Regions from separate parts of the Caballeronia sp. ATUFL_F1_KS39 genome, predicted to be linked through region 2. Evidence: riboswitches for the same ligand, from Rfam matches in the RefSeq annotation. Region 2 holds a riboswitch; the other holds the start of a gene.
What was found. A riboswitch is a leader RNA that binds a small molecule or an ion and turns the genes downstream of it on or off. The one in region 2 is predicted to bind cobalamin.
Positions count from the first base shown of each region.

Region 1: linked by a shared signal. The riboswitch ahead of NCR93_RS03390 (TonB-dependent receptor domain-containing protein) and the one ahead of NCR93_RS18005 (CbtB domain-containing protein) in region 2 are both predicted to bind cobalamin.

Region 1 is NZ_JALQDZ010000003.1:96,702-103,344, forward strand. Features, by position in the region: gene NCR93_RS03355 (LysR family transcriptional regulator) at 1-65, shown strand, start outside; gene lgt (prolipoprotein diacylglyceryl transferase) at 104-1,006, shown strand; gene NCR93_RS03365 (SIMPL domain-containing protein) at 1,059-1,787, opposite strand; gene NCR93_RS03370 (EVE domain-containing protein) at 1,857-2,315, opposite strand; RNA gene ssrS (6S RNA) at 2,395-2,576, opposite strand; gene NCR93_RS03380 (cell division protein ZapA) at 2,682-2,996, opposite strand; gene NCR93_RS03385 (ATPase) at 2,993-3,361, opposite strand; cobalamin riboswitch at 3,629-3,926, shown strand; gene NCR93_RS03390 (TonB-dependent receptor domain-containing protein) at 4,008-5,888, shown strand; gene NCR93_RS03395 (FecCD family ABC transporter permease) at 5,885-6,643, shown strand, end outside.
Region 2 is NZ_JALQDZ010000036.1:178,582-185,224, forward strand. Features, by position in the region: gene NCR93_RS17990 (cobyrinic acid a,c-diamide synthase CobB) at 1-603, shown strand, start outside; gene NCR93_RS17995 (DUF1289 domain-containing protein) at 600-845, shown strand; gene NCR93_RS18000 (CbtA family protein) at 880-1,662, opposite strand; gene NCR93_RS18005 (CbtB domain-containing protein) at 1,672-1,905, opposite strand; cobalamin riboswitch at 1,935-2,061, opposite strand; gene NCR93_RS18010 (histidine phosphatase family protein) at 2,110-2,676, shown strand; gene NCR93_RS18015 (DUF1428 domain-containing protein) at 2,736-3,107, shown strand; gene hmuQ (heme-degrading protein HmuQ) at 3,158-3,472, shown strand; gene NCR93_RS18025 (hypothetical protein) at 3,579-3,902, opposite strand; gene lhpI (bifunctional Delta(1)-pyrroline-2-carboxylate/Delta(1)-piperideine-2-carboxylate reductase) at 4,032-4,973, opposite strand; gene ppk2 (polyphosphate kinase 2) at 5,205-6,101, shown strand; gene NCR93_RS32045 (hypothetical protein) at 6,122-6,505, opposite strand; gene NCR93_RS18045 (efflux transporter outer membrane subunit) at 6,507-6,643, opposite strand, start outside.

The DNA of each region.
Region 1 (6,643 bases), on a different contig from region 2:
GTCCGGTGCTCGCCGGGTTCATCGAAATCGTGCGTTCGAGGGCCGAAAGCGCCGGTTCTGTATGATTCGCCCCTGTAGCCCGCTTAAAGATTCCCACATCAGAATGCTCATACATCCCAATTTCGATCCCATCGCGATTCATCTCGGACCGCTCGCCGTGCGCTGGTACGGCCTCATGTACCTGGTGGCGTTCGTGTCGGCCATCGTCATCGGCCGGTTGCGGCTGCGGCTGCCTTATGTCGCCGCGCAAGGCTGGACCGTGAAGGACATCGACGACATGCTGTTCTACGGCGTGCTCGGCACGATTCTGGGCGGGCGCATTGGCTACGTGCTGTTTTACAAGGCCAGTTATTACGCCGCGCATCCGCTCGATATCTTCAAGGTATGGGAAGGCGGAATGTCGTTTCACGGCGGCTTTCTCGGCGTGACGCTCGCGATGGTGCTGTTCGCGTATCACCGCAAGCGCACGTGGCTGCAGGTGACGGATTTCGTCGCGCCGATGGTGCCGCTCGGTCTCGCGGCGGGGCGACTCGGCAATTTCATCAACGGCGAGCTGTGGGGCCGCGTGACGGACCCGAACGCGCCGTGGGCGATGCTCTTCCAGAACTCGACGAACGACGACGCCGTGTGGCTCTCGAAGAATCCGCAGCTCGACGCGCAGTATCACCTCACGGAAATTTTTCAGCGTTACCACATGCTGCCGCGTCATCCGTCGCAGTTGTACGAAATCGCGCTGGAAGGGCTCGTGTTGTTTATCGTGATCTGGACGTTCTCGCGCAAGCAGCGTCCGGTCGGCGCGATTTCGGCGCTGTTCCTGATCGGTTATGGACTCGCGCGCTTCACCGTGGAATTCGCGCGTGAGCCGGACGATTATCTCGGCTTGCTCGCGCTCAATCTCTCGATGGGCCAATGGCTTTCGCTGCCGATGATCGTCGCCGGCGTGGTAATGATGGTGTGGGCCTACAAGCGCAATCTGCGCCTGCCGCCCGAATCCGCAAAGGCTTGAGGAAAGAGCGGGGCGGTCGAACGCCGCCCCGCGTGAACACCGTGAACGGCGTTTAGCGTCCCATTTGTACGGAGCCGGAAACGTCGACTGTCACCGTGGTCGTGCCGGCTTCCATCGCGATCGGGGCCATCTTCGCATCGGCGCTCATCGCGCGCGATTGCATCATCATGACGGGACGCGGCTGCGCGCCGCTCCGTCCGACATTCACTTCCCGAATCGTGAAATTGCTGTAGCCGAAGCCTTGCGCGGCGCTTTGCGCCTGCTTGCGGAACGAATCGATGGCTTGCGAGACGAGCTTTTGCTCGGCCGCGCGCTGCGCTTCGGGCGACAGCGAGAACGCGACGCTACCCACTTGCATCGACGAACTCATCTTGCCCGCGAGCTTCGATGCCGCCGCGAAGTCATGCGATTCGAGCACGACTTCCGTGCGCCCGCGCCACGCGGAAATCTTGCCGTCGCGATCCGTCGACGGATAGACGGTGAACGAGCCGCTCTTCGCGGTCACGCCGTCGACACCTTTGGCTTCGCGTAACGCGGCCTCGGCGCGCTGATTGAGCGTGCTGGTGAGCGACGACGGATCGGCCGCTTCCTGTTCGTAGAAGAGCGTGATGTTGACGACATCCTGCGGCACTTGCGCGCTCGCTTGTGCGGAGAGCGAGAGCACGCCCGAGGGCTGTGGCTGCGTCATCACCGTCTGCGCAGCGGCGGTTTGAGACAACGTAAGCGCGGCACCGGACATCGCGAGCAGGGCGAAGGCGGCGGCGGTTTTCTTATTGAGCATCGAAGGACTCCGTGACATCGCGTACGTGCGACGGGATTTAGTCGCAGTCGTGAAGTCGTAAGTTCCTTGTTAGACGAGGTGCTCGGTAATAAATCGCCATTGCGCTTCGGTCACGGGCGTGATCGAGAGCCGGTTGCCGCGCGCGAGCACTTGCATGTCGGCAAGCTCTGGATGTTCGCGCAACGCGGCGAGCGATATGAGCGGCGTCTTCTTCACGAACTTCACGTCGACGAGCATCCAGCGCGGCGTTTCCTGCGTCGATTTCGGATCGTAGTAATCGCTCTTCGGATCGAATTGCGTGGGATCCGGATATGCCGTCGAACACACTTTCGCGATGCCCGCGATGCCCGGCTCCGGGCAGCTCGAATGATAGAAGAGCACGCCGTCGCCGATCTGCATCTGATCGCGCATGAAGTTGCGCGCCTGATAGTTGCGTACGCCCGTCCACGGCAAGGTCTTTTTCGGCGCGTGCGCGAGATGATCGATGCTCGCTTCGTCCGGTTCGGACTTCATCAGCCAGTAGCGCATGGTCGTGTGCATGAATCGAAGAGCGAACGGCAGGGACAAACGAAAACGGCATCGGAAAAACCGATGCCGTTTCTTGAATGAGGTCCCCGCCACAGCCGCTAGGCCGGCATCCTGAACCTGGGTTCAAGATTGGTCGCGGTAAGCAACACTTCGGGTACATCGGACTAGCGACGCGCGCGCCCGTGCTGCAAGGTTCCGCAACCGTGCCAATGTAGCATTGGTTCAAGGAATATATGACCTTGGCGTACCAGGCAGGGAAACGTCACTCTACACCAATCGTTTGCCTTCTGCAGCCTCTTCAACCTACTTCGGCAGTTTCTTTTTTCGATTGACATTGCGCGCTGATTGACTCGACGCGCATCTGCCTTATTGCGCTTCGTGTTGCGCAATGACCGCGCCCAATTGCTCGTTCATCGAGTGCATCGTGCGGCGGATTTCTTCGGCGGGGAAGGCCTCGCCGTGACGCACGCTGTCCTGCAGCTTAAGCAATTCCGACGCCAGCGAAAGCGCCGCCATCACCGCGATGCGATCCGTGCCGCGCACGCTGCTTGCATTGCGCACTTTGTTCATTTCGGCGTCGACGCGCGCGACGGCTTCACGCAATGCGCCTTCGGTTTCCGGCGAGCACGCGAGACGATACGGCTGCCCGAGAATGGATACTTCGATCTGCGTGGTCGTCATGCCTTCTCTCCCTGATGATGCTCGCCGTGCAATTCCGTTTCATGTGCTTCCCGGGAATCGGCTTCGAGGAGATCGAGTTGATTGTCGGACTCGGCATGTTGCGCGGACTTGCCGCGCGGCAGCTTTTCGAGAATCGCGTTCAGGCGGATTTGCGCGTCGTCGATTTTCGCGGACAGCGAATCGCGTTCGGACTGCAGCGTATCGCGCTCTTCGCGCACTTGCGCGAGCTCGGCCTGCACGTTCGCATAGTCGGCGCGCAGCTGTTCGAGTTGTTCCTGCAGCGCTTGATGCGCCTGCTTATGGCGCTCGCTGATCTGGATCAGCCGGCCGATGTTTCCTGACAGTGATTCGAGTTCGTTGAGCATGTGCTGCGTCCTCTAAAGACCTCGCATTTTAGCGCGGTTCAACGGAGCTTCCGATAAATGTCTCGTTTCGAGACGTAACAACACGCGATCTAGCGCTTAATCCTTCGAATCAAACGCATGTCGCGATGCATTCGTGTGCAGAAAACGCGAGCGCCCCGCAACGCTCGTGATGACAGGCCGGCCGCTTCTCTTTCGCTTCTCGTTCGATTCGTCATGCGCCGCGCCAGTCTGGCCGCGCGGTTTTCTTGACGGCCCCGAACCGCGCTCCTACACTTGCCGCACTTTTGGTGCTCGCATCCGCGGATCTCGTGGATGCAGTCAAACGGGAAACAGGGAGCGAAGTCGCCGCAATCGACGACGAGCCAACCTGTGCTGCCCCCGCAACGGTAAGCGACCGCAACGCAAGTTGCAAGTCGTCTCATGCGCGTTTTTGCCGCGCGAGCGTGTCGAAATTCGTCGCACGCGCGCGACTGCAAGAAACGTGTCGATGCCACTGCGCGCCATGCGCGGGAAGGCGAGACGATTGATCGCCAGCCCGGATACCGGCCGGAGTCCGACGCATCGGCGCGCATGGCGCGGTGCGTTCGTCGCGCATCGTCCTCGCGGGGAGCGGGGTCGCGCTCACGCGAAACGGAACACTTCACACATGGTATTGCCACTGGCCGCGCTCAGAAGCGGTCTCTCCCGTCATGGCGCGCTCGTTGCGGCCATCGGCGCCTTGCCGTTCGCCGGCGCTGCACAGGCGGCCCAGACGGAAGACGGCACGCAAACGCTTGCGCCCGTCGTCGTCACATCGACGCGCGCGCCGCAGCCGCTTGCCGAATCGATTCCGCAGACATCGCTTTTTGACGAGCAGGACATCGCCGATGCAAACGCAAGCGACGCGCTCGGACTCGTCGCGCTCGCGCCCGGCGTGCAGATCACGCGCAACGGCGGACCGGGCTCGAACTCGGGGCTTTTCATACGCGGTGCGGCGTCGTCGCAATCGCTCGTGCTGATCGACGGCGTGCGCGTCGAATCGGCGTCGCTCGGCGCGGCACAGCTATCGCAATTGATGCTCGACCAGATCGGGCGCGTCGAGGTCGTGAACGGCAACGTGTCGGCGCTCTATGGATCGAATGCGATTGGCGGCGTCGTGCAGATCTTCACGAAGGAAGGCGAGGCGCATCCGCCGCGCTTCAACTTCGAGGCCGAGTACGGCAGCTATCACACGCAGCGGCAATCGGCGGGCGTGAGCGGCGCGCTCGACAAGGACGGCCGCACGACCTTCAGCGTGAACGTCTCGCGCGAGAAAACCGACGGCTTCTCGTCGATCGATCCGGGAATCGCGCCCGGCGCCAATCCGAACGCGAACGGCTATCTGAACGAGAGCGTCGCGGCGACGCTGCGTCACAAGTTCAGCGACAAGTGGGACGCGGGCGTGCGCTTCCTGCAATCGAACGGCATCAACAGTTTCGACGATGCCTATGGCCAGCCGACCGATATCAACGAAACGCACGATCGCGTGCGCTCGGCGTCGGTGTTCGCGAACGGCCGCGTCACGGATAACTGGACGGCGCACTTCACGATCGCGCAGGGACAGGACCGCGCGAACATCGAGCAGAACGGCGTCTATACGAGCCGTTTCGATTCGGAGAACCGGCAATATACGTGGCAGAACGACGTGCGGATCAGCGACGCGCACAAGCTGCTCTTCGGCTACGAGCATCTCGATCAGACGCTCGATTCCGATCAGTTCAGCGCGCCCGACCGTCATGTGAATTCGATGTTCGCGGGTTACGTGGGGCACATCGGCGCGAACGAGTTGCAGGCGAATCTGCGCCGCGATCAGTATTCCGATTTCGGCGGCGCGAACAGCTACTATCTGGGCTACGCGTATAACTTCGACGCGCACTGGAAGGCGAGCGCGAGCTATTCGGCCTCGTTTCGCGCGCCGAGCTTCGACGATCTCTACTATCCGCTGAGCGGCAATCCGTCGATTCAGCCGGAGCGCAGTCATTCGGTCGAGGCGGCGTTGCAGTACGCATCGAATGCGCTCGGCGTGGTGCGCGTGACGCTTTTTGAGACGCGCTATTCGAATTTGATCGATTACGTGTCCGACGGCGGCTTCTACTATGTCGCGCAGAACGTCGGGCGCGCGAAGGTGCAGGGCATCGAGGGATCGTGGGCGGGGCACGTCGGCGCAACGGATGTGCGCGCGGGCGTCACGTTCCAGAATCCCGTCGACGAAACGAATCACGAGGATTTGACGCGGCGCGCGCGGCATTTCGCGACGCTGACGGCGCATCGCACGATCGGGCCGTGGCGCGTCGGTGGCGAATGGATCGTGAGCGGTCAACGCAGCGATTACGATTCGACGCTCGCGGGCTACGGCATCGTGAATCTGTCGGCGCGCTACGACATCTCGAAGTCGTGGTACGTCACGGCGCGCATCGACAACCTGTTCGACAAGGACTATGAACTTGCCTACTCGTACAACACGCCACGACGCGGCGCGTACATCACGTTGGGCTGGCATCCGTCGTGAGCCGCGTGGCTGAACGTCCGCGCGCGATGGACGCGAGCCGCGCCACCGCGATCTGGATCGCGCTCGGCGCAGCGACGCTCGTCGTGCTGGTCGCGTCGCTCGCGATGGGCAGCGTCGCGTTGCCCGTATCGCGCGCGATCGGCGCGCTCTTTCACGCGCACTCGGCGACGCCCGATATCGCCGATGACATCGTGCTGACCTTGCGTCTGCCGCGCGCGCTCGCGGGCTTCGCGTCGGGCGCATTGCTCGCGTTCGCCGGCGCGCTGCTGCAAGTGCTGTTGCGCAATCCGCTGGCGGAACCGTACGTGCTCGGCGTATCCGGCGGCGCGGCGACCTTCGCGCTTGCCGCGATGCTCGGGTCGCTGCCGTGGTGGGGCGTCGATATCGCGGCTTGCGCGGGCGCGTTCGCATCGATCGTTCTGGTCCTCGGACTCGCGCGCAAGGACTTGTGGCAAAGCGGACAGGACGCATCGCCGAGGCTCTTGCTGACGGGTGTCGTGATCGCATCGGGATGGGGCGCGCTCATCACGCTGATCCTGAGCGTCGCGCCCGAGAACCGTTTGCGCGGCATGATCTTCTGGCTGACGGGCGATCTCAACGGCGCGGCGGCGCCATGGCCCGCGCTGATCGCGCTCGCCGTCGTGCTCGCGGTCATCGTTCCCGTCGCACCGCAACTGAACGTGCTCTTGCGCGGCGATACGACCGCGCGCGCGCTCGGCGTGCCGGTCGAGCGCTTGCGTCTGCGCGTGTATCTC
Region 2 (6,643 bases):
CTCGACGGCGCGCATATCGCCATCGCTCGCGATGCGGCGTTCTCGTTCGTGTATCCGGCGAATGTCGATGTGCTCATCGCCATGGGCGCGCGCATCAGCACGTTTTCTCCGCTCGCCGACGAACCCGCGCCGCACGATGCCGACGCGCTCTATCTTCCCGGCGGCTACCCCGAACTGCATGCCGCGGCGCTCGCTTCGAACGAACGCGCGCGTGCATCGATCGTTGCGCACGTCGAGCGAGCGAAGCCCGTGGTCGCGGAATGCGGCGGCATGCTGTATCTGCTCGACACGCTGACCGACATCGAAGGCACGCGGCATGCGATGCTCGGCATCCTTCCCGGCGACGCGGCGATGCAACGCAAGCTGTCGCGCCTCGCGATGCAGCGCATCGACACGACGCATGGAGCGATGACCGGTCACACATTCCACTACTCGACGCTCGACACGCCAATGCAGCCGGCACTCAAGGCCGCTCATGCCACGACCGGCACCGAAGGCGAAGCGCTCTATCGGCATGGTTCGGTGTCGGCCACTTACATGCACGCTTACTGGCCGTCGAATCCGGCCGCGGCCGCTGCGCTCTTTCGCGGCGAATCACTATGACAACGACGCAAGACGATCTCGCTTTCACCATCGAACGCGCGAAAGCGCAGGAACCCATCGGCTCGCCATGCACCGATGTCTGCAAGCTCGATCAGGAAACGGGCCTGTGCCTCGGCTGCTTCCGAAGCCGCGAGGAAATCAAGACCTTCAGATCGATGGACGATGCCGCGAAGCTCGATCTGTTCGATGAATTGCTCAAGCGTCGTGCGGCGAAAGAGCAAACGAAAAGCCCGCGTTCCTGACGAAGCGCGGGCTTCATGAGCGACGCCGAACCGCTTACGCCGCAGCCATTCTTCTCACCGCCGGCCGCTCGAGTTCACGCGCTGCGAGCGCACCGAACACGAGACCGAGCGTCGTCCATAACAGCGCCTGCATGCCGATAGCGGCCACGCGGAAATTCCACAGCAGCGAAGCGGAGAAATCCGCGGGCACTTCATCGACGGACGGCAGCGCGACCTGCGCCGCCACGATCACGACGATATACGCAGCCGCCGCGATGAGCGTCGCGTTCCACCCGCCATGCCGCGCCACCATGCGCCGCTGCAAGCGCACGGCGAAGACGGCAGCCGCGATGGAAATCGCCACCATGCCGAAGAAAAGCGCCGTGCGCGGCCCGATGGTCTCGGCATTGCCGACAGCGGGCGGATTGGGCGGGTACTTGAGGAACGGCACGATGGCGACGCTCACGAAGCCGAACAGCGCGAGCAATGCCGACGTGCCGCGCGCGCGCAACGCGCCGAGCCGTCCATAAGCAAACGCGAACACGAGCGAGAAGAGACCGCCGAGCGCGGTGCCGAACACGGCGACGCCGGTCAGAAGGCCGAGGCCCGCTTGCGTATCGCGAGACACGAGCGCTTCGTCGCCGTGATCGTGCGAATGCGCTGGCGTGGCAGCCGCATCGGCATGACCGTGCTCATGTTCGTGTTCATGCTCGTGCTGTTCCTCGAACGCGATGGCGCGTGCCACCGACGGTTCACCGAACGCACGCGCGAAGCCGAAGCCGATCAGGCCCGCGACCAGTCCCGCGATCATGCCGCGTATCAGCAAAGTGCGAATCATGATGCTTCCTCAGTGGCACGGAAAGCCGAGCAAATGCCGGCCGTCATGCACGAATTCGTGGACGTACGTGCCCGAGAAAATCGACGTCGCGCCCTGTTCGGCGCCGACGAAATAGATTGCGATCAGCAGAATGAGGCCGATGAAGACGGCCCACGGCAACACTTCACGCACCGGAATGGGCACGGGTGCATCGAGTGACGGGGAAACCGGAGCGGAAAAGACCGGCGCGTTGGAAGCATTCATGGTGGTTCTCCAGGGAAAAGCGCGTCCCGATTGACGAAGAGCATGCAGCGGGGTCTGACTCGCGGCGCCGCGCTTTCGCGTTGACGTACCGCACACAGTGGCGCGACCGTGCCGGGTTTGCACCGGCTTCCTCGCACTGCAAGCTTGCCATTCTATGATGATCCGCTGCAAAGTAAAACGATTCCGATTCGACCGCCACCTGCCTTGGAACTCATTCTTCTCTGTCACGCCGCCACGCGCGCGATGAAAACCGGGCACTTTCCCACCGGCGACGAACCTCCCGAGCGCGATGCGCGCGCGCAGCTCGCGTCATTGCACGCCTTGCCCGACACGCGCGTGATTGCGAGTCCCGCGCGCGTCGCGCGTGAAACGGCGGCGTGGATCGCGGATGCATTCGAGATCGTTCCCGCGTTCGACGACATCGACTATGGCCGCTGGCGCGGGCATTCGATACGCGAAACGGGCGAGCGCGAACCGGAACATGTCGCTGCATGGCTCGCGGATCCCGATGCGCGTTCGCACGGCGGCGAAAGCGTCGCCATGCTCGCCGCGCGCGTCGCCGAGGGCTTCGCTTCGATCGACCGGCTCGACGCGGGGCGCTGCATCGTCGTCACGCATGCGATCGTCGTGAAAGTGGCGCTCGCGCATGCGCTTCGCCTGCCGCTCACATCGATCTATGGGATGAACTTCGCGCCGCTCTCGTCCACGGTGCTGGAACGCGCCTCGCCCGCCGATACGTGGACCGCCCTGAACTTCGCTCCATACGAATAGCTCAAAGCATACAGCGCATCGCGTGCGCGGTGCGCGTTCGACTCAACCAGGAGACTCAGATGGCGCATTACGTGGATGGATTCGTCGTACCCGTACCGATCGACAAGGTCGACGCTTATCGCCGCATGGCCGAAGCCGCCGGCAAGATCTGGCTGGAACACGGCGCACTGGAGTTCGTGGAAACCATCGCCGACGACGTGAAGCCCGGCAAGCTCACATCGTTTCCACAGAGCGTGCAGATGAAGGAAGGCGAGACCGTCGCGTTCTCGTATATCGTCTACGAATCGCGCGAGCAGCGCGATAGCGTCAACGCCAAAGTGATGGAAGACCCGCGCCTCAAAACGATGATGGAATCCGGCGAGACGCCGTTCGATCCTCAACGCATGTTCTTCGGCGGCTTCACGACCATCGTCGAACTCGGGCGCGACTGATCGTTCTTATCCGCTCAATCGAGTCACTACTTCGAAGGAACCGCATCGACATGTATATCGCCATGAACCGCTTCAAGATCGTGCCCGGCGCCGAAGCCGACTTCGAACGTCTGTGGACGAGCCGCGATACGCATCTGAAGGATGTGCCCGGGTTCGTCGAGTTTCATCTGCTCAAAGGGCCGATGAAAGACGATCACGTTCTGTATTCGAGCCATACGATATGGGCGAATCAGGCAGCCTTCGAAGACTGGACGCGTTCGGACGCGTTTCGCGCCGCGCATCGCAATGCCGGCGGCGAGACGCGCCAGCTTTATCTCGGTCATCCGGAATTCGAGGGCTTCGAAGTCATTCAGACCGTCAAATAGAGCGGTCAAGGCGCAACCGAACGTTCGCGCACTTTTCGGCGAGCACGCGCGTTTTACACACGTGTGAAAAAACGCGCTTCGCCGAAGCTGTCTTTTCAGACGTGTTCTAGGCCTTTGCGCCGCGCGCCATGCGCTGCAGCGTCGATGAATCGATCGCCGCCGCGCAGATTCGCACCGCTTCCTTCAGCGTGCGCGGACGCCCCGCACCGAATTGCGATTCCAGCATCGCGACGGCGCGCAGACGCTCGTCATTGCCGAGTTTCTCGCCCGTCGCAAGCTCAAGAACCGAGATGAAATAAGCCGCAGGCGGCGCCGCGCTCGCATGCGGAGTCGTCTGGCGTTCCCCGTCCGCCGCGCCACCCGCGCCCTCACGTCCGTCGTCGCGCGCCGGAATCCACGGGTGCCACTTGCTGTCGTATCGACTTTTCATGGGTTAGTTCGCTGGCTCGATTGCTGTGGCGCACCTTGGCGCCGTTTGTCATGTGACGCTTATGGCGTCTCTGTCATTAAAGAGACGTACAGCAAGTACCGTTCCAAGCTGGCGTTCCCCTTGCACGGCCTAGCGCGCCGCGACGCTTTCCTCCGACAAAACCGCACGCGCGACGCGACATGCCGCAAGATCCCAAGCCGCGCAGCCGACCGATTTGAACAGCACCGGTTGCAATGCATCAACGGCTTTGGACGGCGCCGCGAGCGCGACCGCCAATGCGTGCACATCGTTCCATTCGACGCCCGCGAGAATGAAATCGCCTGCTTCGTGACGCGCGCCCGCAGGGTCGTCGACGTAAAGCGCGCTTGCATGCACGGTCGCGGCGGCGATCTCGGCGGCATCGGCGGTGAATGCGCCCACGCCGATCACGAGGCGGCCCGCGCGCGCGGGCAACGTATAGACCGGCGTCTTGCTCGTGGTCGCGGCGATGACGACATCGATCGAATCGGGAATCGTGGACTCGTCGAGCGCGGCAAGCTGCTTCGAAAGCGATGCATGCGCCGCACAGAACTCGCGCGCCCGCCCGGGACGGGAGCCTTGCACGAGGATGCGCGCATCGGGATAAATAGCGGCGAGCGCCTCGACGTGATACGCAGCCTGCTTGCCCGTACCGATGACGAGCACCTCGCGCGGCGCGGCATCGTGAAGCGCGCGGATCGCGAGCATCGATACCGCCGCCGTGCGCCGGCCCGTCACCGTCGGGCCATCGAGCATGAATTGCGGCACGCCTGTCATGGCATCGTAGGCGGTCACCTGACCGTGGATCGTCGGCAGGCCGAGCGCGCCGTTGCCCGCGCAAACGTTCACGAGCTTGTGCATCGCGAGATCGGCGGCGCTCGCGGGCATCGACAACATCACGCCGCCTTCGATCGGCACCACCATGCGCTCTGGACTCACGATGCGTCCCGCCGCGTAATCGAGCATCGTCGCGGCGAGGGTGTCGACGAGCCGGTCATACGGCACGAGGCGCGCGGTTTGAGCTTCGTCGAAACTATGGATCGTTGCGGTCATCGCGTTCGCTCGCTTGATATGGGGAAGATGAAATCGAACTTCAAAATGCCATCGAAGTGCCGGAACATTCTAACGGCGCGCGACGCCGCGTCATAAAGCAGCGAATCGCTCGCTAGAATGAACGAATCAGCCGCTGTCATGTGACTGCCATCGAATGTCGTCACAATCGGCCGTCCCGCGCCGCGACCGTCATCGCGACGGCGGCAGCCCAAGAACGCCACGGAGCCCCTCATGAACACGACGGAAAAGCAGCGCCGTTTCCACGCCGACATCATCGACAGCTACGACGAAGAGTTCGAGATGGAGATCGACGATCGCTTCCTGGACGGCGAATCGACTTTCTCCGATGAAGAGCGTCAGTTACGCAAGACCTATTTTCGCGAGCTGTTTCGCTTGCAAGGCGAACTCGTGAAGCTGCAGGACTGGGTCGTGCACGAGGGACATCGGCTCGTGGTGCTGTTCGAGGGACGCGATGCGGCGGGCAAAGGCGGCGCGATCAAGCGCATCACGCAACGGCTGAATCCGCGCGTGTGCCGCGTGGCCGCCCTGCCCGCGCCGAACAATCGCGAGCGCACGCAATGGTATTTCCAGCGCTACGTGTCGCATTTGCCGGCGGCGGGCGAGATCGTGCTGTTCGATCGAAGCTGGTATAACCGCGCGGGCGTCGAGCGCGTGATGAACTTCTGCACGGACGAAGAGTATGAGGAATTCTTCCGCTCGGTTCCCGAGTTCGAGAAGATGCTCGTGCGAAGCGGCATTCAGATCGTGAAGTACTGGTTCTCGATCACCGACGACGAACAGGAAGTGCGCTTCCAGGCGCGTATCGAAGATCCTTTGAAGCAGTGGAAACTGAGCCCGATGGACCTGGAGAGCCGCCGCCGATGGGAGGCCTACACGGCGGCCAAGGAAGTGATGCTTCAGCGCACGCACATTCCCGAAGCGCCGTGGTGGGTCGTGCATGCCGTCGACAAGAAACGTGCGCGCCTGAACTGCATTCATCACTTGCTGAGTCAGGTGCCGTATCACGATGTCGAGCATCCGCCGATCGAACTGCCCGACCGCGTGTTCAATCCCGATTATTTGCGCCAGCCCGTGCCGGATGAGATGTACGTTCCCGAAGTGTATTGAGGTCGATAGCGCGGCGCGCGTCAGCAGCAGTTGTTGCAGGGCAGATGCTTCACGCTCGCGCCATTGCGCTGACGCGAAACCGCATGACGCAGCGCGAACTGATATGCGTGCTGCGAACCTCTCAATACCATTACGAACATGACTTGCGCGAGATTGAAGTCGAGCGTGACCATCAGGCGCGTCAACAGTAGCAGTGGCAACACCACCGCCGGCTGATACAGTTGTTTTGCGATCAAGTCTTTCATCATCGGCTCCCTATCCCATGATTGAAATTCTATGGATTCGAGCCGTGCGGATAAACGCCCCGCAGGTGAAGACATATGTTCCGGGAGGCGAACAATCGAGCTGTCATCGATGCGCGCCCCGAGAAAAAATGGCCCTGCGCGATGCAGGGCCATCTTCATGCTACTTCTGCGCGAGACTCGGCTCGGGCACCGGCGTGGGCTTCGCATCGCCCCAGCCGCCGCCCAGTGCGCGGATCAAATTCACCGTCGATACCGCCTGCGTGCCCCGCAACTGCACCGAGGCGCGCTGCGTCTGCA